3 regions of the Bacillus sp. Marseille-P3661 genome follow, and region 3 is predicted to be linked to each of the others. Evidence: riboswitches for the same ligand, from Rfam matches in the RefSeq annotation. Region 3 holds a riboswitch; each other region holds the start of a gene.
What was found. Region 3 has a riboswitch for cyclic di-GMP ahead of C1724_RS09075 (hypothetical protein). Riboswitches for the same ligand answer to the same signal wherever they lie in the genome.

Region 1 (8,221 bases), on a different contig from region 3:
GACTTTATTAATGGTTTTCATGATACGGCAAATGCAATCGCAACCTCTGTTTCCACTAAGGCACTTAAACCAAGGCATGCAATACTTCTAGCAGCTATTATGAACTTTGTTGGAGCTATGACCTTTACTGGTGTTGCTAAAACAATTACGAAGGATATTGTGGATCCTTTTACGCTCCAAAACGGTTCCCTCGTTATCTTGGCAGCACTTATTGCAGCGATTTCTTGGAATTTAATTACGTGGTATTATGGAATTCCTTCAAGCTCATCACATGCTATTATTGGTTCAATTGCCGGGGCAGCGATTGCGGCGGCTGGTTTTAATGCATTGAATTACAATGGATTTCTTAAAATTATCCAAGCCTTAATTTTTTCACCAATTATAGCCTTCGTTGTCGGTTATATTGTTTATAGCATTATTAAGGTAGTATTTAGAAATAATAATCTAACAAGAACAAATCGAAATTTCCGTTTGTTCCAAATTTTTACAGCCGCACTACAATCATTTACCCATGGTACCAATGATGCCCAAAAAGCTATGGGGATCATAACGATGGCTCTTATCGCCAATAACTATACAACGTCTAGTGAAATTCCAACTTGGGTACAATTTTCCTGCGCACTAGCTATGGGGTTAGGTACTTCTGTTGGTGGATGGCGCATCATTAAAACCGTTGGTGGGAAAATAATGAAGATAAAGCCTGTAAATGGTGTTGCTGCTGATTTAACAGGTGCGGCAGTTATTTTTGGTGCTACATTTATTCATTTACCAGTGAGTACCACGCATGTTATTTCGTCATCTATTTTGGGCGTAGGATCTGCACACCGTATAAAAGGAGTAAAATGGGGAACGGCTCAAAGGATGCTTATTACTTGGATAATAACACTTCCAATTTCTGCTTTGATAGCCGGAATTTCATTTTATATTTTAAATGCAATTTTTTAGTTATTCAATTCGAGTTTTCTACATAAATTAACCATAGCGTGTAACAGGTGCTTAAAAAGTGCGTGCTAAAAGCTTATCAAAGGTTTGAATCTCAACATATAGATTCAAACCTTTTTTGTCCTTAAGGATTACAGTATAATTCGCAAGAAAGTGTTTGGGCCACCTCGCTTGTTCTATACTTTTATGGATATCTGATACGTATAGATGACGTTTTCACAATTTTAAAGTATAATTCAAATTTAGAAGGCAATAGGCGGTGAGAATAAGCGTGAAAACATTAACAGTTGAAGACTTAGTTCGTAAGTTTTCATTAAAAGTATTAGTTGGAGAGGACCAACTTCAGAAACCGATTACACAGTCCCGGGTGCATCGTCCTGGCTTGGAGTTCGTTGGTCATTTTGAATTTTTTCCGACTGAGCGAGTTCAAATTTTAGGAAGAAAAGAAATAACTTATTTACATAAATTAAGTAAAGAGGAAAGAGCGTTTCGAATTGGGAATATCGTAAAATATCATCCACCATGTTTCATTGTTACGACGGGTGAAGAAGGACTAACTTATTTAACACATCATTGTATCGAAGAGGAGATCCCCTTGTTAGTCACCAACATACCTGAAACTACTTCAGAATTCATAACCAAACTTGATGCTTATATGGTTAAAGAATTAGCGCCAGAAATTGCAGTGCATGGTGTGTGTTTAAATATTTTTGGAATCGGTATTTTACTGCGCGGTAATTCAGGGGTAGGTAAAAGCGAAACAGCACATACATTAATTGGCCGTGGACACCGGTTAGTGGCTGATGACGTAGTTGTATTAAAAAAGTTAAGTCCGCAAACACTCTTAGGTACACATGATGAAAGAACAAAGGAATTTTTGGCGCTCCGAAGTATTGGCTTGTTAAATGTTGTCCGCTTATATGGACGTAAAGCATTTCAAGAAGAAACGCGAATTTCGCTTGATATTCATTTAACGAAATGGCAGAAGGATGCCTTATACAATGAATTAGAACAGGAAATGCAGTTTACAGAATACATGGGCGTCAAAATACCATCCATTGAAATTCAGCTACAACCTGGGCGTGATGTTGCGGGGTTAATTGAGGCAGCTGCAAATAACTGGTATCTACGTCAGCAAGGGTACAGTGCTGCTGAAGATTTTATGCAAAGACTTGAGTCTGAGTTTTCGGATTCTAGTGATAATAGCTAAACAGAATGTTGTTGGCAGCAAAAACATGAATGGAATTGTTGTTACTATAATGAAAGACAGAATAATGTTTTATGTAAGTGAGCCTTTATTAAGGCTCTTTATTTTTAAAAAATCTATGCTTTTTTTCAGGATATACCTTTTTATATATGTGATCGCCAATAATCTAAAGTATCTTGTAGACTTTGTTCAAAAGAAATATCAGGTTTCCAATTTACTTTCTCGTTTATTTTTTTATATGACCCTAAGAATACAGGGACTTGCAAAGGTCTAAACTTGTGTTTATCAACTATGACCTGTACAGGGCAGGATGCAAGTTTTATTAATTCATCCAAGCAATCTTTTATACTTCTTGAAACTCCTGAACAAATATTATAAATACCTGTTTCAACATTATTTTCTAGCAGAAGTATATAGGCGTTTACAACATCTCGTACATCTGTAAAGTCTCTTATGGCGCTAAGGTCTCCTACTTTAATAAATGGCTGTGATAAACCTTTTTCAATTTGGGCAATTTGAGAAGCGAAATCACTGATTACAAATCCTCTTGGTTGCTGTGGGCCAAAATGATTAAATGGTCGGACATGAATGATTGTTTGCTGATTTTTCTTTGCTAACTGCAAAACTACTTGCCCCATGGATAATTTACTAGATGCGTAGGGATTTTGTGGGAAACATGGGTGTTCTTCTGTCAAAGGTGTTCCAATAGTACCGGTTAATCCATATTCTTCACTCGAGCCAACTGTAAGGATTTTCACATCGGGACTTATCTTTTGAGCAGCTTGAATTAAATGAATGGATCCAATTGTGTTAATGTTAAAGGTTTTCACAGGGTCTTCCCATGAGTCAGGAACCTTACTTAAAGCAGCAAGGTGGATGATTGCATCAGGTTTAATTTCTTTCAGAAGCTCGTATAGACGATTTTGGTCAAGAATATTTATATGATGTACTTTAACTGCAGAAGGAAATTTTTCAATATTTTCGTGAACACCGGCAAAAACGGTGTGGCCCCTTTGTGATAATAAGTTGATTAAGTGTCTTCCAACAAAACCATTTGATCCTGTTATGAAAACTCTCATCTTTTTATTCATTTTTTACCCTTTCCAAATCAGCATCGACCATTTGTTCAATTAATTGTCGTGTCGTTGTGGTTGCTTGCCAGCCTAAGTTTTTTCTAGCTTTATCAGGGTTACCTAAAAGAATATCCACTTCAGCAGGACGATAAAATTTAGGATCAACAATTACATGATCCTCATAATTTAAACCTACATATTCAAATGCAATCTTGCAGAATTCTCTTACAGAAGTTGTTTTTCCAGTTGCAATGACATAATCTTCTGGTTCTGCTTGCTGTAACATCAACCACATAGCTGTTACGTAATCCCCAGCAAATCCCCAATCGCGTTTTGCATCTAGGTTTCCAAGTTTTAATTCATTTTGTTTTCCTAATTTGATTCTAGCAACTCCGTCTGTAACCTTCCTGGTAACAAACTCAATCCCTCTTAATGGTGACTCATGGTTAAATAAAATCCCGCTGCATGTAAACATTTGAAAGCTTTCACGATAGTTTACTGTCATCCAATGACCAAATAATTTAGAGACGCCGTAAGGACTTCTAGGGTAAAATGGCGTTTTTTCCGATTGCATTTGTTCTTGAATTAAACCGAACATCTCACTGGTTGAAGCTTGATAGAATTTTATGCTCGGGTTTACTAATCGGATCGCCTCTAACATGTTGAGAACGCCAACCCCTGTTACATTTGCTGTGAGGATAGGTTGCTCCCATGAAGTTCCAACAAAGCTTTGTGCTGCAAGGTTATAAACTTCATCAGGCATTGTCTGTTTTAATACGCGAATAAGGGAGGAAGGATCTGTAATATCACCTTCAATTAGATCTACATCTTCTTGTATTCCTAAGAAGGATAATCTCCAATGTGTCTCTGAACTTCTGCGGGCTTTAAGCCCAACTACTTTGTAGCCTTTTTCTAATAAAAATTTTGCGAGATAGGCACCATCTTGACCGGTAATACCTGTTACTAAAGCTGTTTTCATTCTAACCCCCCATTTATAAGGTAATAGTGCAGTACCTTCGTTAGGAAAAATAATAAGTAATAACGAAGGTGTATATCGCTAAGGGCATGTATATAGCTGCTTAATTGGTATTGCTATGCTATGCTAATGTTATATATATGAATTTCCCAACATGCTGTTCCTCATGGACAGTATTAAAGATAATTCGAACAAACCATACAAGACTGCATAAGATAGCAAAAAGGAGTAAAATAAATGGATCTAATTACTTTTATTTTGACTGCAGTTATGGCGTTGGTTATAGGAATCGTAGCGGATAAGTTGTCACCTTTTGGGATGCCTGGAGGTTGGGCCGGAGCTATTGTCGCTGGGTTTATTGGGGCTTGGCTAGGGCCAGATTTATTTGGGTCTTGGGGCCCGGTAGTAGCGGGTATTTGGTTAGGCCCTGCACTTATTGGGGCCATTATTGTTGTGATTGTTGCAGGGTTAATTGCGAGACTTTTTGATTAATTTTAAAAAAATATTGAAACAGTTTGACTATAAATGGATAACATAATTATTTATTAAAATTCTGCGAATGATCGAGACTTTAAACCTAATAGTTTAGATGCAAGGAAATAAAAAAATACCTTTTCACCAATTTTTCAACAAAATTTGTTACTATTGATCTATATTTCCAAGTTTGATTTTTTGCTAATATGGGTATAAGTAACACAACCGAAATCGTACGAAGTGGCAAACCTGACGAAAGTCAGTGACGCAAAGCTAGAGGGGCTAAAGTCAAACGACCATGTTCGCCAGCTACCGAATAACGATACTTCCTACGAGGTGCGATTAAGGTACATTTCAAGGAAGGGAGTTTTTACTATGTGGTTGTCCATCGCAGCAACAATGGTGTTAATTGGAGGACTATCGTATATCCAATGGAAATTAGCATTAAAATCAATGGAATAATTCATTATGGTTTAGATTTTAGGTAGTATATTAGCATATAAAAAAACGCCTTACTTCACGAACTTTTTGTTCTGGGTTAAGGCGCTTTTTATTTGAGTTAAAAATAGTACGAGTGCAATATATTCGCAGGATAAAGAAGAAGACGTTGCGGACTTTTTAGTGTCCTTAGAGAAATTAACCCTGGCATGTCTTAGAAATAGGTAAGTATGTTAGTGTAGTTTTTGGTTTTTGTTCTAGTAGCCTGAATTATTGTAATATTAAAAAAACATAGTATAATATTAACAGACTCATTATTTGGAGGATTTTAACAATGGACTCTTTTCAGGCAAGGGATAAAAGTGACCTGTTTTTTCACTATTATCCAGCAGAATCAGATAACGTGATGATCTTGCTCCATGGAATAAGTGAAGATCATAAATATTTAAGTCCGATCGCCGATTTTATTGCAAATGAAAATCTTGCGCATGTATATACACCAGATTTACGTGGTTATGGAAAGCAGTCAATACGGAGAGGGGACTTGGATTATATTGGCCAGCATGAGGATGATTTAATGGACTTCATAAATTGGATCAATCGTAAACATAACAACCCAACGATCATTCTAGCCGGCCACTCTGCTGGCGGAGGTACGACACTGCGCTTTGCAGTAAGCTCATATAGCGAGCATATCCATGGATATTTATTGCTGGCACCCTTTATTCATCCATTTGCTCCAACAACACCGAAAAAAAACGAAAATAGCAGCTCGAGTGTAAGTTTCATTAAATTACTTTCATTAATGCTCCTTAATCGTCTTAGGATTACTAAATTTAACAATTGGATGGTATATACAAATAATAAGCCCGAGCATATTCAACATGGCAGGGAAACCCTTCAACTGAGTTACCGACTATTTTTCTCTCGTTTTCCACATCTTTACAAAGATAGTCTAAAAGCATTGCATAAACCTACATTAGTACTTGTAGGAGATAAAGATGAGGAATTTGTAGCTGACCAATATCACCCACTATTTACAAAGTATAATAATGCGAAGGTACATATGATTAGTGAAGCAAATCATGATGGGATATTATCTCATCCTGTTACCTATCAAATGACAAAAAAGTGGATAGAAGAGGTATTTCAATAAAAGGAGTTTTCATAATGCAAAGTCAGACTAAAAGTCAAACTTTAGTAAATACCGAAACAAGAACAGTAGGGAAAACACTATTGTTAGTAGGAATTATTTTGGTTGCGTTTAATTTACGACCAGCGTTGACATCGGTTGGGCCGTTAGTTAGTTTAATTCGTGCAGATACGGGGATCACAGCTGGTTTAGCTGGTTTTATCACGACACTTCCGTTACTTTCATTTGGGATTCTATCCATTTTAGCACCAAAATTTGGTCATCGTTATGGTAATGAACGAATGATATTTGTTGGTTTAATGGTACTCGTAGGTGGCATTCTGATACGTTCAAGTGGGTTTATTTCATTATTATTCGTGGGAACTGCATTGATTGGGATAGGCATAGCTATTTCTAATGTTTTATTACCAGGTATTATTAAAAATAAATTTCCTGAAAAAGTAGGACTAATGACAAGTATCTATACAACGTCAATGGCTGTGATTGCTGCGTTAGGATCAGGCTTTAGTGTCATTCTAGCGGAAGATTTACAGTTAGGGTGGAGAGGTTCATTGCTGACGTGGGGCTTATTTGCAGTAATAGCAGCAATTATTTGGATCCCGCAGCTCAAGAAAAGCAATAATCCTACCGTGACGACATCCGTTCAGTTAAAAGAAAATCGATTATGGCGCTCAGCTATTGCATGGCAGGTAACTGCTTTTATGGGTTTGCAATCGCTTTTATACTATTGTGTGATCGCGTGGTTGCCAGAGATCCTTATTGCTAAAGGAATGAGCTTGGCAACGGCAGGATGGCTGCTATCAATTATGCAACTTTGTGGTCTTCCAGCAACATTTTTAACGCCAGTGTATGCAGAGCGCTTTAAAAATCAAAGAGGGATTGTTGTAGCTATAGGGATTTTATGGATAATTGGACTAAGCGGATTGTTAAGCAGTGTTAACAATACTATATTGATCATATCCTCAATATTAATTGGAATTGGTCAAGGAGCAAATATTAGTTTGGCGCTTACATTACTTGGGTTGAGAACAGAAAATGCGAAACAAGCTGCAGAGTTATCAGGTATGTCTCAATCAGGGGGTTACATACTGGCTGCACTAGGTCCGTTTGTAGTTGGAGTTCTATACGACGTAACCCACTCTTGGGCACCAGCCTTAGTTGTGTTACTACTAACTGTGTTTCTGATGGTTGCAGCTGGGCTTGGAGCAGGGAGAAATCGAACGGTTTTTGAGAAGTAGTATGTGTGTAATCAAGTTATCAAGTTATAATAATATAGAAACCAGCTCTAGTTACGAGAGCTGGTTTTTTGTCGATATCTATAGATCAAACTATCTATGCTTGTTTCTTAAGAAGATATTTTGCATTGGTTATTAAAAGCATTCCCGGTATTAAAACAACAGAAATTATCAATAAAACAATCGACATGGAGGTTAAATTTTGATCGCTTATGCCTGTAGCAAACATAACTCCAAATAAGCTTGAGGCAAGAATATTACCAATAAACCTAGAAGTCATTAACAATCCTGATGCTATGCCACTTTCGGACTTAGAAACAAAGCTATACAAAACAGTTTGTAAGCCGACATTTAAAATTCCATTACTTATGCCAATAATCGATAATATAATTAATATCCAATAAATGGTATGGTTTGTAGTGAAAAGTAGGATAACCCCAACTATTCCTACTGCCACCCCAAACATTAAAGGGACTCTGAAACCTGACTTTTCCATCCACCTTGTTGCAAGTGGAGTCATTATCATTGCAAATACAGAAATAGAAAGCATTGTAATACCAGTTGATTTGGAGTTTAACATAAGCACACTTTGTAGATAAGTAGGCATTGACAGTAGCATTGCGAAAAAGACCAGTGTTGTAAAAATATATTGAATGAAAACTAATGATATATTTAAATTTTTTAATAAAAAATTAACATTAATAAATGGCTCTGAACTCTTTT
Region 2 (8,221 bases), 1.4 Mb from region 3:
AACAAATTTGGCATAAGGACTACAATTCTTTTATTTTCAATATCTAACTGTTTATTTATAAATGAGATGATCTTTTCAGTATGATTAGCGATATCTCCACCGGTATAATCTCCTGAAAATGTACTTAAAGTTAATTTGTCATGATAGGAGGGATTTAAAAACTTATTAAATAGACTATTCATATTCAATTCCTTTCGTAAGAGAGTCATAGAGTTTACCAACCGTTGATAAATCATCCAATCCGATTAGTTTTTCTAAACCAGTTCCCACTTTCTCCGAAATCTCAATCAACAAATTAACCATTTGTAAAGAATCAATTCCTAAATGATCCCTGAAAGAAGAGTCCTCTTTAATTAATTCGATTGGAACATGACTAGTATCAGAGATTATCTGTCTAAAATGTTCAAATGTCATTTTATCCTCCTGTTATTTACTAAACCATTGTGCAGAAAACTCACGAATTTCTTCAAGCTTTCCATTACAACAATGTGTTTCGTTCTCATATTCAATCAATTTTTTACCATAAGGCAATTTATTATATAGTTGATAAATATCATCATTTTTAACCATAACATCGTTATTTCCATGAAATAGCAGAGTAGGTTTACTAGTTATTAGTTCATCGATAGTAGGAACAATATTTGGACCATGCTCTAAGATTGACTTCAATCGTTCTGCGAAATAATTTGGTAGTACGATAGGATCATTGCTAACTGGTGGACTAACAGCCACTGCCTTTCTTACATCTGGATGTTGACTAGCCTTAATTGCCCAGCTAGCGCCAGAGCTTGTACCAAATAAAAAGATAGGGTTTTGGGGTAATCTTTGTTGAGTAAATGCTATTATGCTATCAATAAATAAATTCCACCTGTCCGTCGAGGCCTTTAATCCATTTAAAGTAAATGTTTCTCCTTGTCCAGGACCATCAAAACTTACAGTAGCAAAGCCTAAATTAAGAAAATGTTTTTCATACGTAAATAATTCCTCTTTACTCGAATCAATAGGGTTAATGATGATGATACTTCCTTTTGAGTTTCTTGGTATCCGTACTCTTCCAGCACACTCGCGGCCACCAATATGGATACTTTCTTTATGACAGGATATCTTAGATATTTTGTCAGCCTTTGCAAACATCCGAAGGGATTGCTTATACCAGTTTAGTTTTTCCTCAAACCGTTCAGGAAAAATCCATTGAACTAGGTTATAATACAATCCGGAAAACTGATATTGAAGTTCCGCTTTTTCAGTTAATCCCTTTTCTTCATAATTAATAGCATTCATTTTATGTTCTTCAGCAACACTGCTAAAATAATTGATCCAATCATTTAGATCTTCAATAGCGTATTTTGCTTGACAAGCAACTTGTTGATCTACTCCGTGTGCAATCCATCTATCCCAAAAACCTTCAATGAGCCGAGCTGTTACTAATGTCTTTTGAATTGTACTTTTTGGATTAGACTCTATCATTATCATTTCTTTCATCACCTGCTCTATCTAGTATTAAAATTAACGTCGACCCATTTGATGAGGTTTCTAACACGACCTGATTGACAATTTTCATCATCAATGTAAACCCCTGTCCTAATGACTCTTTTGTAGAAAAGCCTGCCATAAGTGTAGTCTTTGGCAGGAGTTTAAGCGAAAAGCCTGGTCCCTTATCCTCAACTATTACCCGAAAAACGTCTTGATCCTTATAAATGAACATCTTTCCATGTTCAGCATGCTTTAAAATATTCGTTACCGCTTCTGAAACAATTAAGTTATAACTCATCATCTTGGAAACTTTTAATCCTGCTACTTCAAATGCACTTTTTGCTAGATTTCTAGCTTTAGGAATATCTGCTCTTTCTTGAATCAAGGTCTCACAAAGAAGTTCACCTTGCATATAGTGTTCAACCTTATCCTTCTCAATTAATAAGAATCCACCTTGTGTCGCGGCATAGATTACATCTCTATAGACTTCCCATACCTTTTTCGACTCATCTATTTCATTTCTATTAAGTATAGTTTCTGAATGAACCTCACTTAACACTCGGGATAGTGCATCATTATGCAATTTTGATAAATTTAATCCCTTCATTTCTTCTTCAATTAGAGCATTGCTTTGTAACCATTCCACCGCTAGGCTTGCTACATGGAACAAATTTCGGGTTGTTTCATCCATAATATCTTCGAAAGAAGTTATCGTAAAAGCTTGGTAAAACAATGCGTTTCTTTGTTCGCTGTTTAACTCAGACACCTCTGCCATACGATAAACTATCCAGCCTATTAGTGCTCTTTTTTGCACTTCTTTAAAGGAATTAAGTTCAGCGAGTTGCGGAAGAGTAATGGCTGGGATTAATTCATCGTTTTTATTTGGTTCTTCAAAAAACTTTGAGAACAATCGTTTCATGTCTTTCTCCCAAACCCTTTCTTTTTATAGAATGCCGGCAGGAGGCATTATCGTGATTTCATCAACAACAGATTGTTTGGGTTGGCACAATAGAAATAATATATGTTCTGCAATCGATTGAACCGGAATCATATTTGAGACATCTGGCTTAGGTTCAATTTCATTCCAAAACGAACTATTCACAGCGCCTGGTAAGACTGATGTAATCCGAATTCCTTCCCTTCTTAATTCAGCTTGTAAAACTTTTGTCAAACCACGTACCCCGAACTTAGAAGCTGTGTAGCCACCATTCCCTGCTAATGCTACTGTTCCAGCAATTGATACCAGATTTAAGATTTGACCGCATTGATGCTCTCGCATATGTCTTCCAAAATATTTACAAGTTAAATAGGTACCGCGTAAGTTTACTGCAATCATATTGTCAAAATCTTTTGTTTCAGAATCTAGCACACTATCAAAAACACCGAAGCCTGCTGCATTAATGAGAACATCTACACGACCAAAATGGTCAACACTACGATCTAGGAATTGTTTTACTGACTCTTCATCGCTTACATCAACACGAAGGACTAAAGCATCTTCACTTGGAAAAGCTTTCTCTAAGTCTTCAATATTTCTAGATCCTAGAACCAACTTTGCGCCATAGTTATACAAAAGCTCAGCAGTTGCTCTTCCGATTCCGCGACTTGCTCCTGTAATAACAACCACTTGATCTTTCAATTGCGTCATATCTATCATCATTATTAGTTCACATCCGATCCATAATATTCAAAATAATTTTTGTCCGTTTCCCACAATCCAATCTTATGAAGTTTAGGTAAATGGGGAGCCAACATTTCATAAATCACCTTTGCAACAACCTCTGAAGTAGGATTTAGATCTCTAAATTCGTCAGTATCCAAGTTTAAGTGTTTATGGTCAAATTTATTAAGTACAACTGTTTCAACCACTTCATCTAAATGAGATAAGTCAATGAGCATTCCTGTAATTGGATCTAACACACCACTAATGCAAACCTCAAGATAGTAGTTATGTCCATGACCATTTGGATTGTTGCACTTTCCAAATAATTTAATATTTTCCTCAACTGAAAGCTGATCACTGTGTAGACGATGTGCTGCACTGAAGTGGAATTTTCTAGTCAAGCTAACCATAGTTTCATCTCCCTTTTCTGAATACAAATAAGGATTTTCATGTAACCGCAGTTTATGCAATTCACAGTGCTCTAATTGGGGAGCAATAGCATTCCATAAATAAGTGATAATGTTTTCTGTAGTTGGAATATTCCTTTTGAAATACGGATGTTCTTTATTTAGAAACTTTCCATCGAGTTCTCTTTCAACTAGACCACCGACCAAATTTTTAATGTCAACGGTGTTAACAACTATTCCAGTTCTTGAATTCAACTTACCTTTTACAGTGACCTCCAATTTATAATCATGACCGTGACCACTAGCATTACTACACAAACCGAAAACCTCTTTATTTTTTTCTTCAGACCATTCGGTAATTCGGTAACTATGCATCGCTGAAAAGTCAATTCTTCGTGATAAATAGAGCATTGTATGTCATCTCCCCAGAGTGTTATCGACTCATGATCTTCTTTCAAACTGATTGGCCTAGAACGCCTATTCAGTTAAAGTTCTTTATATTCAGTATTTTTAGAAAAGTAAAAAGTCCACCAAAAAGTTGGTGGACTTGAATAGTTGGGATATCACTTTATGCAATATTTCAACAGATACAAATCGAACCCTTTTCGGTAACCTGGCTATCATAGTCACATAGACCTTAGATCCAATGGCTTTGCGTCCCCATTTTTCAATGAGTTTGCTATTATCGTAGGTAACAGTTGTACGTATTCATTTATTAGTGCTTTTTAATTAATTCATCGACAAATGACTACTGCGTCAATTAGTGAATATTGACCATTTTTCCTAAAAAGTAAATATAACATTATTACTATACATATAGTTTTAACATGAAATAATAGAAAGGTGAAGTGGTTTTTTGTATTTTGTTGTCGTTTTTCGTCGAACAACAAGACCTTAGTAGACTTTCTATCGACCTAGACAATATACACTACACTGTCTCCTCGTTAACTTTGTATCTTTATTTTATTTCTAATACCAAGTGTTTGTATATCACCAGTAGTTCTTATTTTCTATTTGTTAGTTGTAAGAATGATTCTCCCAGTAGGAATTACTTCCTACTAGGATTTAAAGTCTATTTATATATTTTATACTCAGTATGTTCAGCTTGTTTTGCATCATATAAAGCCATATCAGCAAATTTTACCAGTTGCCTTTTGTCATTTGAATGGTCTGGATATAAAGAAATTCCAATACCTGCCCCTAAATTAATTTTTACATGATTAAAATCTATTGCTTCTTCAAATGCCTTTATGATTCTTCTCGCAATATCTTCAGCAGTTTCTACCGAAGTCAGTTCAGGTAAAATAATACCCATTTCGTCCCCACCTAACCGGGCGACAGTATCTGTTTTTCGTACGCATTTTTGCAGTCGCCTTGCCATTTCTTTAATAACAGCATCCCCTGCATCATGTCCATACGTATCATTTATTTGCTTAAACTTTCGCCCATCCAGCATCATGACAGCAACCTTTTGCCCCGAACGATTTGCATGGTGAATCGCCATTTCTAATCTATCATCGAAGGTACGACGATTTGGTAAACCTGATAGGAAATCATAGAATGCAGCCTTCTCTAATTCATCCCTAAGTTTTTTCCTCTCTGTAATATCACGAGCAATCGTAACTAATTGTTTAACCTCTCCATCTTCAATGACAGGGGTTGTGTTTGCTTCCATCCAGATCATCTGACCATTCCTATGCCAAACCCTGAATTCAACCGGGCATGGTTCTCCACCAGCTAAAAGGCGTCTAAATTCTCTTTCTAAAAGGGATAGGTCTTCTGGATGTACATGTGTTAAAAAGGGAGTTCCAATACAGTCTTCCGTTGGATAACCAAGTATTTTTTCGTTAGATGGAGAAACAAATTCAATAATTCCATTTGGATTGATTATGTTGATAATGTCAAATGCATTGTCAGTAATGAGTCTATATTTTTCTTGGCTCTTGATAAGTTCTCTTTCTGCTCTTTTATGTTCAGTAACATTTTTGTAAAAAGCAGTTGCTCCGATTATATTTCCACTTTCATCTCGGACTGGTGTATAAGACGAAATAATATCTAGAAGTTCCCCATGCTTTGTTATACGTTTTGTTTGATGAGTACTAATAATTTCTCCATTACTAATTCTTTCGCTGATTTCTAATAGTTCAATTTTTAGATTAACTGGAACGATAGTACACTTTTGAACAACTATTTCATCTTCACTAAAGCCAAACGTTTTTTCAAATGCAGGATTTACTTTGAGTATATCTCCTTTTGTATTGATAAAAAAAACAGGATCAACTGTATACTTCCAAAAAACTTCAAGTTCTTCCTTTGTCTCGATTAAAGCCTTTTGTGCTTGTTTTGTTTCAGTTACGTCTTTTGCGAGTCCATATATACCTACTACATCATCATTAACAATTATGGGAATACTCATCACAAACAGTTCAACCCGGTGTCCAGCTTTATGTCGTAAGGCCACCTCATAGCTTTCCGTTTTTTTATCTTGAATCGCTTTATTAAAATGGTATAACGTCTTATCAACATCCTCAGGTACCATCATTGGGATAAAAGATTTCCCTAAAAATTCTTCGCTAGAATATCCGGAAATACGTTCTACACCAGCATTTCCGCTAGTGAAATTCCCATACAAATCATAAGAAAAAATTGCATCAGGGTGATTTTCAAATAACGATTTATACCGTTGCTCACTTTCCTCCAAAAGTCGTTCCATCCTTCTTCGTTCGGTAATATCTCTAGCAATTCCGTAGATTCCGTCAAGCATTCCATCAATATTAATCGGCATATTTGTTACCAATAAATAAATTTTCTCGCCGTGGCTATTCTGAATACAGGTTTCGTATTCTTCATTAATTCCAGCTAATGCTCGTTCAAAGTGTGAAAGTGTATCGTTTAAATACTCTTTATCAATCAATGGAACAAAGGAGCTGCCAATCAAATCCTGTTCACTATAACCTGTTATTTGTGTAAGGATGGCATTTGAGCTAGTGAAATTTCCCATTAAGTCTAATTCAAATACAGCATCGTCATTGTTTTCTACCAAGGAAGTTAACCTTTTATGCTCTTTTTCTAACGTTCTTTTAGTTTCTAACAGTTCCATTTCTTTTTGCATCTTCTCAGTTACATCTCTAGTAATAGCCAAGATATATTGACAATCTCCATCCTCTGTTATAATGGGGCCAAGAGAGCTTTCGCCAATAAAAGTACCATTTTTAGTTTCGATGGATTCAATGTACTCTACTGATTTTTTCGTAGTTTGAACCTCTTTAAAGTATTGTTTTAATAGCTCTGCTCGACCTTTAGGTACTACATCCTCGATCCGTTGTCCGTAAATGCCACCATCGTAACTTAGAACACTGGCTGCTGATTGGTTCACATATACATATCGATAGGAATCGCCGTCAATTTCCACTAAAATAATTAAGTCTTTCATGAAATCAAATAAACTTGAAAATGCCAAAACATCTTTTCCTATTCTTTTCACAAATTGTTTCATTATTTTCGATCTCCCTTAATGTCATGAAAAACACAATATTGATTTTTTCCATTTTTCTTAGCTGTGTACATCGCGGTATCAGCATTCTTCATTAATGTTCCCTTGTCCGAACCGTCATAAGGATAGAAACTGATACCTATACTTGTAGTTACTTGTAGTTTATTTCCATGTATGTCATAAGGATAACCAACTTTATTGATAATAGAATGTGCAACTGCAATAGCATCTTCTTTAGCTTTTATATCTCGAAGTAATATTGTAAATTCATCTCCACCTATCCGTGCAGCTAAATCGCTATCAGGTAAACATGCAGTAATACGCTTACAAACCTCTATTAATAACAAGTCCCCCATGTCATGTCCAAAATTATCATTGACCGCTTTAAAGCCATCTAAATCTAAAAACATGATGGCTAACGGCTTTGAAGTTTTGTTTTGGTAATCCACTTCCAAGATACCGGATACCTTTTCTTTAAAAAATCTTAAGTTGGGTAACCCCGTTAAATTATCATGATATGCCATATACTTTATTTTTTGCTCGGCTCGTTTTTGTTCGGTAATATCATGAATAACAACAAGCGCACCAATAATCTCACCGGTTTTACTTGTAATTTGTTTACCATTTACTGAATGAAATTGAGCAGATTCACCATTTGGTTTGTATATTAATTGTTGATGCTTAACCTCTTCTCCTCTTAAAGCTCTTAACAAAGGTATATTGTTAGTATTCATTTCTTGATTATCATCTTCATAGATATTCAATTTTTGTGTCCAATGCTCGTAAGGAATCGGAAATGATAGAAAATCTTTATTTACACGTTGTGAAGAAGTGCCATTCATATATAATAGATTTCCATCTTTGTCACAGACAGATACTCCCTCATCCATATTTTCTGTCACTGCGCGTAAAAACGTTTCTTTTAATAGTGAATTTTGTACACTTTTTTCCACATATTGAAGAAAAATATATATGCAAATTCCGATAAATACCATTTGAACACCATCAAAAACATAATCTAAAATTGTATTTTCAATAGTAATTCCTAAAGATTCAAGCACTTCATCCAAGTATTGAATAACTGCAAACATAAGAAATAGCCATAAAAAATTTTTGAGAGTTAAAAACCTCTTTGTTAGTGTAGTCATTGCAATATCGTACATATTGTTTGGTCCTCCCTATTTC
Region 3 (8,221 bases):
AGATTTGGGTCTTTAACCGAAATATAACCGCCACCAATAGGTTCTGCCTTTTTAATTACATGTGCTTTAAATCTACCTTCATTAAACTCTTGCTCAAGCGCCATCATATAAAGGGGAACTTGAAGCACAATTCCGCTCGGAATTTCATTTTCAAAATCTAAATTCTTATTACTTGATTTATAATCATAAATAACAAAACCATGTTCATCTATATCAATACGATCAATTTTCCCTGTTAATACTAGAGGTTCGTTGTTCGGCATATCGATACTTAATTGAACAGGCTCTTCGATTCGAAAGATCGACATTTCCGCTATTTGGTCATTTTCCCAAAAACGATGTTTTTCAGCAGCCAGCCATTTACGTAATTTCTTCCACCATTCTTCTTTTTCTTTATTTAAAATCCGTCTGGACAGTTCATAGTGTTTTTGGACAATGACTTCCCATTCTTTTTCAAAAATTGTTTCTAATTTTTCTTCCGCTTTATTATTATAGAAAATCTGGAGGTCTTTGAATGGACGCCCTTTCACTTCTTTATAGAATTCTTCAATAATACGATGAAGCATATTTCCTGTTTCACGTGGGTCGATTTTGGTTTGCTTTTCAATTGGTGGTTCTACCTTCAAAACCTGCTCAAGTGAATATCTAAATGGGCATGCAGCATAGCGTTCTAATTTGGTAATAGAGATATTTGAGGACAATAGGGAAGTCTCCCACTTTGCTGATATACGTTCAGTCCCTTTTTCTAAGTAAGCAAGGTTTCTACGAAATTGTTTAAGTATTACCGGTTCTTGCTTTAATATCTTTCCTATTCCAGCATGATAAGCCAATTTCTCATCAAGTTCATCATCTGAAACATAAGTATTATTATTTAATCTGTTAATCGAAGAGTAATTCGTCGGCTTAACATAAAGCGTTGAATCCACTATATATTTAGAAGGTAGCATCGGCTGATTCGGATTCATACCTTCTACATATGAAAATGATAAATAAGTTGCTATATACTCTAACTGCGCAAAAGCTGCATCGTCTTTTAAGCGAAAATAACTTGCCAATGGAAGAGGATATGGACTATCTATTTCATCGACATATCTTTCCTGAAAATAACCACTAAGTTTCGTTTGTTTCGGAAACTCTCCTTCATTTAGACCTAGAACAAATAAATGTTTTCCCTTGAATATTGGTGCATCTCGAAAAGAATAAATTTCTATCCCATCATGTGGTGCACGGTCTATATATAACCTTTCATGTTCGAGTCTACTTAACAACCATACTTGATACGTGTCAAGGTGAACATTTACAGATTGAATTGGTAACGGTTTCTCATCGTCCAAACTGTACCTGAGAAATTCTATTAAGGTATTAAAAGCTCGTAATTCTAATGCGACGGCCTTGATCTGTTTTGATGATTTGGTCTTAATGATCTGTTTCCAAGTAGATGGTAGTGGCAGCTTGTCCAAAAGCCCTAGTAGGCTTTCATTATATTTTCTAATAGTTTGTTTTTCTTCTAATGATTGTTGATAATCCACAATGCTAGCCACAATTGAGCACACATCATCATGGCAAATTTCCCGATTAGCGATAAATTGTTCCTTAATTTGGTTATACTTAGTTGGCTCTATGAAACATAACTTGGCGACACTATCAACCAAATGAACTTGTTCCCATTTAGTTTGCTGGGGGACATGCTGCTGAAGAATAATAGTAATAAAAGCAAAGATACCAGTTTCAGTAAGTGATTTATTTATAACCTTCTTAATAGGAATACGTTTAGATAAGCTAATTCGCTCAAGCTCTGGTAAATAAATTTCCTCATTTACAAATACAAGTCCATATTGATCATAACGATTTCCATTTCTTTGTTTGTCAATTGAATCTAGTACACCATGAATTTCCTCTTCGATAGTCGTTGCGCTAGTTCGTTCTTTTTTCTTGCAAATCGTACGATCGAGAAAACTCAGTTCCTCATTATATGTAGTAAATCCCATCGTTTTTAAAGTTGAGACGGTTATATTAATTAAAGGTGTCTTAAACTCCGGAAGATAAATAGTTACTGGTACAGCAGATGCTAATAAATACTGTATTAATGAATATTGAACTGGACTAAAATCGCTATAACCATCGATTACTACATGACTCAATGGAAATTCAGTTAAATGTCTCCCTAGTTCAACCGCTTTAAATATCCGATTTTCTGGATCCATAAACCCTTTTGCGTCCCGATAAACATCCTCATACTTTTTAAATATAGGTTGAAGATCGAGTAGTGGTCGGGGGGTTTGTTCAATTGTTAGCCCAAGGCGTTTCAATTGGCCATATGTTTCAGCATATGCTTTTGCCTGTTGAACTAATTCTTTGTATGAATTATAGGTGTTCGCTTTGTCAAGAATTTCACAAAAAAAGAAAAACCGTTCTTCCTCAGTAATCTGCGTAAATTGATAATTTTGTTGCTGTAGAATAAGAATTGCCAAATCATCGAAAGTTTGAAATCGTATACCAGGCTGTCTTTTCCGAGCATGTTGAAACCATTTCATTGATGGTAAAAGGTAATAAATTGGTTTCACTTCATTTGTCTGAAAAGTATACCATTGACACAGTCGTTCCTGTGATGCGATGTCTGACAACGATGTAAATAGTAACCGACCCACAAAGATCACCCCATTAGGTAAATTTCTTTATCTACTATTATAGACAAAATGGAACATCATAAATAACATAGCTATTTTTTTCATAAACTCCACCGCTAGAATGAAGATTATAATTACCTTAGAACCAAAACCAATTAGGACTAATTAACCATTTTAGGGGAAAATGTCGAAAGTTGACAAATAGTATTTGAAGTTATTATCAATACGTCTTATTATTAAATTAATAATTTGATAAAGGCAAACTTATTGAAAGATAAGGACGCAAAGCCACGAGTCTAAGGTGTGGAACTATGACAGTCGGGTTGCCAAACGAACGGGTACAATTAACTATGATAAGTTTTAGAATTGACATTATCACAGCTTACCTGTCTTTTTGGTAGGCTGTTTTTACGGACCCCAGTTTGGGAAAGTAGTAGGTATACATACCAGCAAATAAATTTTTAATAGAAAGGCGGAAAGAAATTGACTGTATTATTTGGAACTGTCGAATATTTTGAGAGAGAAATTATGAATTATCTAGATGAAAATCAATTTAGTGGAGAAACTGATTACCATTTATCTATTATTACTGCGAGACTTGAGTATGAAATTTTACACGATTTTGTTTGCGATGAACAAATTCGCGTAGAATGTTTGAATAACCTTAAAAATGCTACCGATATACTATCTTTATGTAAATAAAAAAGTAAAATAAAAGATTAATGAAGCCCCCAATCCTAATATATCCACGTTGAGGGCTTTTTTAGTCTAAGGGATCCCTCCATAATTCCTTTTCATACTAATTTAACCTCTTTCTGCAATAAGAACAAGCGTTCCATCTGAATATTTTACTATATGTGCAACCTTTCTTTTTCCTCAAGTTAGAACCTTTATTTCAGCAACAATAAGTATAAAAAACTGCCCCAAAACAATTGGGACAGAATTCTTATTTCATATTTATCAGATCATGTTTGAAGGCATATATTACTGCTTGAGTTCGATCTTGGACTTCTAGTTTTCCTAGAATGTTACTAACATGTACCTTTACAGTTTTTTGGGATATAAAGAGTTGATCTGCAATATCTTGATTTGTTTTTCCTTCAGCCATTAGTAATAGAATTTCAAGTTCACGCTCTGTTAATTGATCATGTAGATGCTCCACAGGCTTTTGGCGCATTTTTGTCATTATTTTACCAGTAACTTCCGGTTCAAGAACAGATTGTCCTTTATATGTTGCCCGTATAGCATCCGCAATTTCGTTTGCTTTAGATGTTTTTAACATATAACTAACTGCACCAGCTTCAAGTGCAGGATAGACTTTTTCATCGTCTAAAAAGCTAGTAACAATGATTATTTTTGCATCAGGCCATGATTGAATAATCATTTTAGTTGCTTCAATCCCATCCATTTCTTTCATCACTAAATCCATTAAAATAATATCGGGTTTAAGCTCAAGCGCTAGCTTAACTGCCTCCCCTCCGTCATCTGCTTCTGCAATCACATCAATGTCAGTTTGTGAAGAAAGATATGCCGAAACTCCAATCCGAACCATTTCATGATCATCTGCAAATAGTACTTTAATCATTGCCACTCACCTCATTTTTTATGTAAGGTATTTTTACCTCTAACCGCGTACCTTGATTCTCAAGACTGATAACCTTAAGCGTTCCCCCTAATTCAAGTGCACGTTCTTGCATATTTTGCAATCCATATGAACTTGTTTTAACTTGATCTACAATGAAGCCAACACCATCATCAACGACACGTAATATCACTGTATCATCCCTTTTAATAACCATAACATGTAACGAATTTGCTTTTGCATGTCGTAATGTATTAGAGATGGACTCCTGTAATATTCGAAATAACTGATCCTCGACACCTTTGTCCATTTCGAAATTTTCTAGTTTCCAATCAACGATAATCGGAACTTTTTGCGTTAATTCAGTCAATAATTCCTCAATTCCCTCCTTTAACGACTTCCCTTTTAGGGCAACAGGTCGTAAATGGAGTAGCAGCGCCCGCATTTCTGATTGTGATTGATGAATCATGTTTTCGACCATTTTAAGTTGTTTTTTTACAGGTGAGTCTCGGAGTGAACTTGTTTCGTTAATCGCTGACATCATCATCGATGCTGCAAATAGCTGCTGGCTAACTGAATCATGAAGGTCACGTGCTAGACGGTTCCTTTCTTGAACAACAACCTCTTGTAAGCTTTTTTCACGATCCACTGCTCTTTCAGTTGCGAGTCTTTGTGACAATTCGGCTTGTTTTTTTAATTTCATTTCGAGACTAAGTAGGTGTTGTTGAATTTGATTAATCTCCTGTACAGTTTCTATCTGTTCAAAGGAGATTTTCTGACCTCTAATCAAATTATCAAGTTGCTGATCAATCAAGTGCAGCTTTTCACGCCAGAAAGAGCCTGATGAAATACCGCTTATTGTTCCGATACCAATCATCACCGTGAAAATTACAATTATATACGGAACCCCCAATACACGTGCAGACCAAAGCTCTGACCACTCTAGTAAAGGAAACGCATAAAACGTCGAAGATAGTAACAAAACTGCACTACCAAACGAAACGATTAAACCAACGATCACCTGTTTTATTATAAGGTTCATATTCTTTTCACCTCTATATCGCCTGACCAGATCGAGGTGAGTATTTTTACCCTTGGTTTCTTAGAATAATATTCTTCGCTTTGATAAGAAATAGATTGATTCATAAGTTTAATATAATGTTCACCTAATAAACTTGCACGGCCTATTAGCGAACTGTGAATAATATAAACTTCAACCTCATAAGGAACATAAACCTTTATATTTCCTATAAAATGTCTTATTGATATAATCGATTCCTCTGGAAGTACTGTGTTGCTTAAGTCAATAATTCTGTCCCCAAATCCTCCATGGATATTCACATCATGCCATTTATAAACTGTATCACTTGTCTTTTGATCACCCAAAAGTCGTTGTTCTAGCAATGGCTCTATCTTAATTAAAGGTTCTTGAGGCTTTATATCCTCGTCCTTTTCAAACTGAGGGATAATTTTTTCAGGTTCTTTTTTAGATCGAGAATAATGAATGACAAAAAGGACGATTGCGGCAATAAATAAGAAACGAACAGCGATCATATTTAAAATAGTAATTACTAGCGAAATAATGCCGATCCAAAATAAAACCTTTCCCCAAATTCGTTGGTATTTCTTCCAACCGATATAACTCAAAAAAGATGAGAACACTACTGTAAAAACTAGGCCGCCATTGAAAAAAGCTACCTCAACAATTAAGAGGATTACCCCTATGATCAATATCCAATTTAATTTATCTGTAGATAAGCGATGAAACATATAGGAAATCCCCTTTCAATTGTTGTATATTATTACCTTAAACGTTACGTCATAGCTAGTTAAAAGACACAGTCTGTCCTGTGCCTTCACATTTCAAATCATGTATTTCTAATAGTAGCATACCATATATCAATTCACATTAACTTCTTTTTTCATTGCTCTTTCAAGTTGGTCAATTTTACTATCAAACGTATTTCTATAGTAAGCACTATTCACTTTATGCTCTAAATTTTGGATATATTGATCAATTTCGTTAAAGCGTGAGTATGGTTTGTCGCCACTTTGTTCGATAACATTATTGATTTGATAGTGCGCTCTAGCCATATTTTCACGACCCATAAGTTCCATTCGTTTTATATGCATGTCCTTTAGACGATGTTTCATTTCCTCATATTTTTGTTCTAGAGTTGTAAATTGCTCACTTGCTTCTTCACTTAGTGCCTTCATACGCTCCGAACGGCCTTTGTATTCTTCGTATTCTTTCATCGCAAAGTTGTTCAAGTCTTCTTCGCCAGCCTGTTGAGCAATCTCAGCCTGGTATTTCCGTTTATTTGACATGTCTAAGGCAAAATTATACTCTTTCGTAAATTCCTCTTTTAAGCGATATTGTCTTTCGACCAATTTACGAACTTTTTCTGTTTCGGCCTCACTTTGACGCAAATACTGATTAAGTTTTGCAATCGGATTTTTCTCCTCTTTTTCATCTAATAAATCATGTAAATCTGCAGCAATTGCATCCTTTATACGTTTAATAATATTTGTCATTTTTCAGTTCTCTCCTTTAAGCTTGTTTTTATTTTGTTAATTCTGCCCATTGTTTTTCAAAATTCGTAAATGGATCATCACTAATTTCACTAGTGGCTACAGGTGCTTTCTTCACTTTCCATTCTTTATAAATTAAGTACAGCACGTAGGCAGCAGCTACACCGATTACAGCATATATGTTAGAAAATGTTATGCTTAGTACGAACAACCCTAAAATCACCCAACATACTTTTTTGAAAATTGAAGTTGTTTTAATAAACTGCTTAAAGATGACATACAGTAGCCACACACTTGCACCTAATAAAATCATTGGACCTAAATTTGCTAGCAGGATCATAAAAGTGATTAAACCTGCAATGAATAATAAGATTTTCTTCATCTTTTCTTCCTCCTTTCTGATATCTTGACTTAATCTTACCGAGAAAGAAGATTTTGTATAATGAGCCTAAGAAATATTTTGAACTAAGACTTAAGGCGTATATGCTCTAAATTCATTAAATTTAAAGGGTTCTAGTACCATTTTCTCTATTTTTGGTGAGATTTTAAAATTGGCTGAAAATAAAGTGTATATTAGGCTTATTAATTCCATAAAAAAAAAAAAGGATAAGCTGAACAAATCATTCAACGATCCTTTTCCTGCTATTTTCATTTCTTCCACCAATCATCAAAAACTGTTATCGGTGCTTGGCGTTTGTGTTCAGTTTTTAAATAGTGCGTTTCAATTTTTTCAGCACTTTCTTGAGCTATTTCTTTTCCTTCGAGGTAATCGTCAATTTCTTCATAAGTCACTCCTAACGCCACTTCATCCGGTAATTGCGGTTTGTTATCTTCTAAGTCTGCAGTAGGTGTTTTTAAGTACAAATGATCAGGGCAACCGAGTTCTTTTAATAGCTGTTTCCCTTGCCTCTTGTTCAAGCGGAAAATAGGGACAAGATCAGCTGCTCCGTCGCCAAACTTAGTGAAAAAACCTGTTACATTCTCCGCACTATGATCTGTTCCTAAAACTACTCCACTATGAGCTCCTGCAATACTATATTGCACCTTCATGCGCTCTCTCGCTTTTTCATTACCAACTAAAAAATCAGTTAACTCTACACCAGCAGCTTTCAACGAATTTACACTTGCATCGACGGCTGGCTTTATATTCACCGTATATGTCTTGCTGGGGTTAATAAATTTCAAGGCGTGCTGACAATCGTCTTCATCTCTTTGAATCCCATACGGTAAGCGAACTGCAATAAATGCATACTTTTCTTCTTTCAGCTCTTCATTTAACTCATCTACTGCCAATTGCGCAAGTTTCCCTGTAAGAGTAGAGTCTTGCCCCCCTGATATTCCTAGCACAAGACTCTTTAGGAATGGATATTTTATTAAATACTCTTTTAGAAACTCAATGCTCCTTCTTATCTCTTCAGCTGGATTGATAACCGGCTGCACTTTTGTTGCTTCGATGATCTCTTTTTGTAACTTTCTCATT

Region 1: linked by a shared signal. The riboswitch ahead of C1724_RS16010 (alpha/beta hydrolase) and the one ahead of C1724_RS09075 (hypothetical protein) in region 3 are both predicted to bind cyclic di-GMP.
Region 2: linked by a shared signal. The riboswitch ahead of C1724_RS02340 (6-carboxytetrahydropterin synthase) and the one ahead of C1724_RS09075 (hypothetical protein) in region 3 are both predicted to bind cyclic di-GMP.

What each region holds. Positions count from the first base shown of each region.
Region 1 covers NZ_LT965954.1:994,381-1,002,601, reverse strand. The annotation lists gene C1724_RS16035 (inorganic phosphate transporter) at 1-945, shown strand, start outside; gene hprK (HPr(Ser) kinase/phosphatase) at 1,214-2,152, shown strand; gene C1724_RS16025 (GDP-mannose 4,6-dehydratase) at 2,293-3,240, opposite strand; gene gmd (GDP-mannose 4,6-dehydratase) at 3,233-4,201, opposite strand; gene C1724_RS16015 (GlsB/YeaQ/YmgE family stress response membrane protein) at 4,436-4,690, shown strand; cyclic di-GMP riboswitch class I at 4,905-4,989, shown strand; gene C1724_RS16010 (alpha/beta hydrolase) at 5,445-6,266, shown strand; gene C1724_RS16005 (CynX/NimT family MFS transporter) at 6,281-7,501, shown strand; gene C1724_RS16000 (MFS transporter) at 7,596-8,221, opposite strand, start outside.
Region 2 covers NZ_LT965953.1:519,632-527,852, reverse strand. The annotation lists gene C1724_RS02365 (class I adenylate-forming enzyme family protein) at 1-182, opposite strand, end outside; gene C1724_RS02360 (acyl carrier protein) at 175-414, opposite strand; gene C1724_RS02355 (alpha/beta hydrolase) at 427-1,473, opposite strand; gene C1724_RS02350 (ATP-binding protein) at 1,454-2,392, opposite strand; gene C1724_RS02345 (SDR family oxidoreductase) at 2,417-3,133, opposite strand; gene C1724_RS02340 (6-carboxytetrahydropterin synthase) at 3,136-3,954, opposite strand; cyclic di-GMP riboswitch class I at 4,148-4,234, opposite strand; gene C1724_RS02335 (PAS domain S-box protein) at 4,616-7,039, opposite strand; gene C1724_RS02330 (diguanylate cyclase domain-containing protein) at 7,039-8,199, opposite strand.
Region 3 covers NZ_LT965953.1:1,968,306-1,976,526, forward strand. The annotation lists gene C1724_RS09070 (PD-(D/E)XK nuclease family protein) at 1-2,648, opposite strand, end outside; cyclic di-GMP riboswitch class I at 2,875-2,958, shown strand; gene C1724_RS09075 (hypothetical protein) at 3,111-3,329, shown strand; gene C1724_RS09080 (response regulator) at 3,574-4,212, opposite strand; gene C1724_RS09085 (sensor histidine kinase) at 4,205-5,251, opposite strand; gene liaF (cell wall-active antibiotics response protein LiaF) at 5,248-5,979, opposite strand; gene C1724_RS09095 (PspA/IM30 family protein) at 6,109-6,744, opposite strand; gene C1724_RS09100 (lmo0954 family membrane protein) at 6,773-7,123, opposite strand; gene nadE (ammonia-dependent NAD(+) synthetase) at 7,390-8,220, opposite strand.